2 regions of the Pseudoclavibacter sp. Marseille-Q434 genome follow, and region 2 is predicted to be linked to the other one. Evidence: predicted binding sites of a transcription regulator. Region 2 holds the regulator's gene; the other holds the start of a gene.
What was found. Region 2 encodes LexA, which represses DNA repair genes until DNA is damaged. Its sites were predicted from a motif close to TCGAACANNTGTTCGA; they were not measured.
Positions count from the first base shown of each region.

Region 1: the regulator LexA is predicted to act here: its motif matches at 1,399-1,414, upstream of ACQFZP_RS04660 (HNH endonuclease signature motif containing protein).

Region 1 covers NZ_JBNPQH010000001.1:954,231-956,617, forward strand. The annotation lists gene ACQFZP_RS04640 (MarR family winged helix-turn-helix transcriptional regulator) at 1-138, opposite strand, end outside; gene ACQFZP_RS04645 (hypothetical protein) at 193-447, shown strand; gene ACQFZP_RS04650 (hypothetical protein) at 444-647, opposite strand; gene ACQFZP_RS04655 (TetR/AcrR family transcriptional regulator) at 644-1,288, opposite strand; gene ACQFZP_RS04660 (HNH endonuclease signature motif containing protein) at 1,497-2,387, shown strand, end outside.
Region 2 covers NZ_JBNPQH010000003.1:38,554-40,940, forward strand. The annotation lists gene ACQFZP_RS12480 (histidinol-phosphate transaminase) at 1-234, opposite strand, end outside; gene ACQFZP_RS12485 (LysM peptidoglycan-binding domain-containing protein) at 302-616, opposite strand; gene lexA (transcriptional repressor LexA) at 842-1,495, shown strand; gene hflX (GTPase HflX) at 1,592-2,387, opposite strand, start outside.

The DNA.
Region 1 (2,387 bases), on a different contig from region 2:
CCAGAGGCCCAGCATCACGAGGTACTGGGGGTGGGTGAGACCGAGGGGCTCGAGGATGGGGCGGTACAGCGAGATGACGCTCCTGCTCGCAGCGGCGAGGGCGAAGCACAGTTGCTTGTCGAGCGCGAGGAGGTCCACGCGTCCAGACTAGCCGAAGCAACCGAGTCCACGAATAGTTAGTACACTAACAACATGCCGAGCGACAGACTCCCGAACCCCTACAAGGGTCAGCCGGGCTGGTGGAACCGAATCAACCAGGCCCTCTTCCCATTCATGGGCCCCGCCCAGGTGGGTACCGGGGGAGTCGCGCGCACCGACCCCGTGCGCGCACCGTCCGCCTGTCGCGAGTGCGGGCACCCCTATTCGGAGCATCAGGTGCGCCGTGGTGTCGGCGCGAACCAGCCGAGCAGCATCCTCTGCCCGGCGACCCCTTCCGCCGACAACTAGAGCGAGACTACCAGCACCACGAGACCGGCCGCGGCAGTCAGCTTGATGACGATGAGTGTCCACCACCAGTCACGCGGGAAGCGCACGCCGTCGAGGCAGTCCCGGATGAACTCGGGCGGTTTGAGCGACATCACGGCGTGGGCGGCGAGCACGACGGCGAGCGCGAGAGTTGGCCACCACGGGTCTGGGAGAAGTATCACCCTTTCTCCTTGCAGGTGCAGATCGCGGCGAACGCGCGGTGCAGATCCGCGGAGAGATCAGCGGGGTCGGCGGTGCGGCGGGCCGACGCCGTGAAGAGCAGGCCCAGGAATGCGAAGTACAGCGCGCCGGCCTTCTGGGCGGCTTCTGCGCGCGGAGTGCAGCCCCGCACCGTGATCGCGGTGCGGAACTCCTCGGTAAGTCGCGCCGCGAGCTCTGAGAAGAGGCTCGATGAGTGACCACCGGAGACGAGGATCGACGCGTAGACGCGCGCGAGGTCGTCATTCCGCATGAAGACGGCGACAAATGGGGAGGCCAGAGCGACCAGGCGGCCTGAACAGGTGCTGCTGCCCGCGAAGCGCGATTCGATGCGAGGGGCCGGCCCTGGTCGGGTCGTCTCCCACTCGACGATCGCGCCTGCTGCATGCCGGTCGTGCTCAGCTTCGATGAGGCGATCAAAGACCCGGACGAGCAGCGCGTTCTTGTCGCCGACCGATATGACGGTTCCAGCGCTGACGCCCGCTGACTTGGCGATACCGCGGATGCTGGCTCCAGCGAACCCTTCCTCCTGAAAGATCTGTTCGGCGGCGCCGAGCACGCGGGTCTGAGTGAGCCTCTTGATCTCCGCGCGTGTGCTCGACATGGACCGAGCCTATAGTGAACGGGTTCAATGAACACGTTCACTGAAGTCAGGGGCAGGGGGTGCGTCGAGATGCTGCGCCGACCAAGTGTTGTCACGTGATCAGTCCGGCGTCGAACACAGGTTCTGAGTTTTTCCACAATCCCTGGTCAACGGCTGGTTTCTGGGGCGGTCCAGTGCTAGGCTGGTGGTGATCTTGGGGGAGGTTATCGTGGCATCGAAGTTCGAGCAGGAGTCGCATCGCCAGTCGTCGACGGAGACGGCTGTGGTCGATGCGTTGCTCGAGGCGCGGTGTCAGCTGGCGGGGCTTCCGGATGCGGAGATCGTGGTCGCGTTGCGGGAGTTGGCGGCTCGTCGGCGCGTGGTGGATGCGGCGTTGGTGGAGGTCGCTGGGGAGTTGCTGCTCCGGGAGGACGAGTCGCCGCGGGCGGAGTCGGTGGCGCGGAAGTCGGGGTTCCGGAACCTGACGGCCATGCTGGAGCAGGTGCTCGCGGTGCGGCCGTTCGAGGCGAGCACGCTGGTGCGGGTGGCCGCGGCGACGCGGGAGCGGATGAGCGTCACGGGCGAGCCGATCCCGGCGAAGTATCCGGCCGTATCGAAAGCGGTCGGGTCAGCGGTCATGTCGATCGCGCAGGCGTCGGCGATCACGAAGGGCCTGGACCACACCGGGAACCGCGTGGGCGTCGACGAGCTCGAGCGGGCCGAAATGGAGCTGGTCGCGTCGGCGTGCGGGGTGAACCCGGAAGACGAGCAGCCCGCAGTGCCGAAGGTGCTGGAGGTGCAGGCCGCGACGTGGGTGTCATACCTCGACCCGGACGGTGACGAGCCGCGGGCCGACAAGATCGCCGAGGAACGCGGGCTGTGGATCTCCCGGCGCAGCGACGGCGCGGTCACCGGGAAGTTCGTGGCGACGCCGGAGCAGGGCGAGCAGCTGCTGTCGGTGTTCGATGCGCTGCTCTCGCCGCGGCGCAGGGTGGAGTTCCCGGTGGCGTCCGAGTGCGGGGAACCACTCGCCCCGGCCCTCGGCGCCAACGAGCTCCCGCTGGACGAAGACAACGCGCACACCGACAGCGACAACGTCAACGACAACGACAACGACAAC
Region 2 (2,387 bases):
ACCCAGGTAGACACTCAGCTGCTCCCGGAGTGCGGTGAACTCGCGGTCCGGGTACCGGTTGAGACCCGGGAGCTCGCGAGCGATCGCTTCGATGATGCGTCGTGCGACGACCTCTGGAACCTGGTGCGGGTTCTCGTTGACGTTGATGGCGACGCGCACCGGTTGCTGAGGCGCACCATATGGGGTGAGTCCGCGAAGGTCGTCGCGGATGGGCAGGTCTTCGAACGAGGTCACCGGACAAGCCTACGACGAGGCCCCCACCACGCCCCGGCCGAGGTGTTCGTCGACGACATGTACGACGTCAGTCGAGCGGGAGCGCGAGGCGCTGGCCGGCCTGAACCGTGCCGTTCTCGAGCGCGTTGAGCTTGGAGATCTCGACGATGACGTCGCGGACATCTGCGTCGCCCGCGACCTCCTCGGCGATTCCCCAGAGAGTGTCGCCCGCGCCGACCGTGACGTACTCGAACTCGACATCGGCTGTCTCGTTCGATGCCGCTGCAGAGGTCATGTGCGTGGCGCCGAGCGCGATGGCGGCGGCGACGGGCAGCGCGGCGAGCGCCAGGACGACCCGGCGGCCTCGAGCGGTGAGGCGGAGCGGTGCGGCAGTGTTGTTCATGATTCCTCCTGATTCGTCCACATCTTCGAGTGGTCGAATGTATGTACTGAATATAGCTACGAACAAAGTGCCAAGTCAAGGTCGAACGTTCGAATCTGTCGAACTTTCCTCCACAACACTCGAAGAAATGTTTCGTAGCTGCGTGCACCCTCGGTAGGGTTGGCGCTATCAGGCAGTGCATCACCTGCCACCGACATTCCGTGTCGGAGAGCGGACGGAGACGACATGGCCAAGAAGCCAGCGAGTGACATCTACAGAAAGCTGACCGAGAAGCAGGAACGCATCCTGACCTGCATCATCGAGTCGGTTCGCACTCGCGGGTACCCGCCGAGCATGCGGGAGATCGGCGATACGGTCGGGCTGGTCTCGCTCTCGAGCGTGACCCATCAGCTCGGGCAGCTTGAGAAGTTCGGCTACATCAAGCGGAACCCGGGCATGCCACGCGCCCTCGAGGTGCTCGTGCACTTCGACCATGCCGACGATGGCGACTCGAACGACACGGCGGAGGCCGCCTTCGTACCCGTCGTGGGTCGCATCGCAGCCGGCATCCCGATCACGGCTGAGCAGCAGGTCGAGGATGTCTTCGCGCTCCCCCGCCAGATCGTTGGCAAGGGCGAGCTCTTCCTGCTCCGCGTGGTCGGCGAGTCGATGATCGACGCCGCCATCTGCGATGGCGACTGGGTCGTGGTGCGGTCACAGCGCACTGCCGAGAACGGCGACATCGTCGCCGCCATGCTCGACGGCGAGGCCACGGTCAAGACCTTCCGCAAGCGGGACGGACACATCTGGCTGCTCCCCCGCAACAGCGACTTCGAGCCGATCCTGGGCGACGAGGCTGAGATCCTGGGCAAGGTCGTCGCGGTGCTCCGTTCCATCTGATCCTCTCCACAGAAGACCTGCCTGAACGCAGAAGAGCGGCAAGCCCCTCGGGCTTGCCGCTCTTCTGCGTTCAGTGCTCAGTCGCGCTGCAGCGACTCAGCCCGCGACGGTGAACTCCTCGAACAGGCCGAGCTGATCGGGATTCACTCGCGCCTTGAGGCGCGTGCCACCCTCCTCGTGACCCAGCTCGAGCACAGCACCGCGCTCGTGGAGGTAGGAGACAAGGTCGCCGCGTTCGAACGGCACGAGCACGTCGATCGTGACCTCCGGCGTCGGAAGCAGCTCTGCGATTCGAGCGAGCAGCAGGTCGATGCCCTCGCCGGTGTGCGCAGACACGAAGATGCCGTCATTCGCGAGGCCCTGCAGTTCAAGGCGTCGATCGCTGTCGACGAGGTCGGCCTTGGTGAAGACGACGATCTCCGGGACGTCGTGCGCCTCGACCTCGCCGATGACGTCACGCACGGTGGCGAGCTGGGCGGCCGGGTCCGGGTGCGAGGCGTCGACGGCGTGCACGATGACATCGGCAGCCTGCAGCTCCTCGAGCGTCGATCGGAAGGCCTCGACAAGCTGGTGAGGCAGGTTGCGCACGAACCCGACGGTGTCGGCGATCGTGTACGGGCGGCCGTCTTCCGTGGATGCCTTGCGCACCGTCGCGTCGAGCGTCGCGAAGAGCACGTTCTCGACGAGCACACCCGCGTGCGTGATGCGGTTGAGGAGGCTCGACTTGCCGGCGTTGGTGTAGCCGACGATGGCGACGGCCGGCACCTGGTTGCGCTCGCGAGTCGCGCGCTTCACGTCGCGCGCGTCCTTCATGTCCGCGATCTGGTGCCGGAGCTTGGCCATCTTCGTGCGAATGCGGCGACGATCGAGCTCGATCTTCGTCTCACCGGGA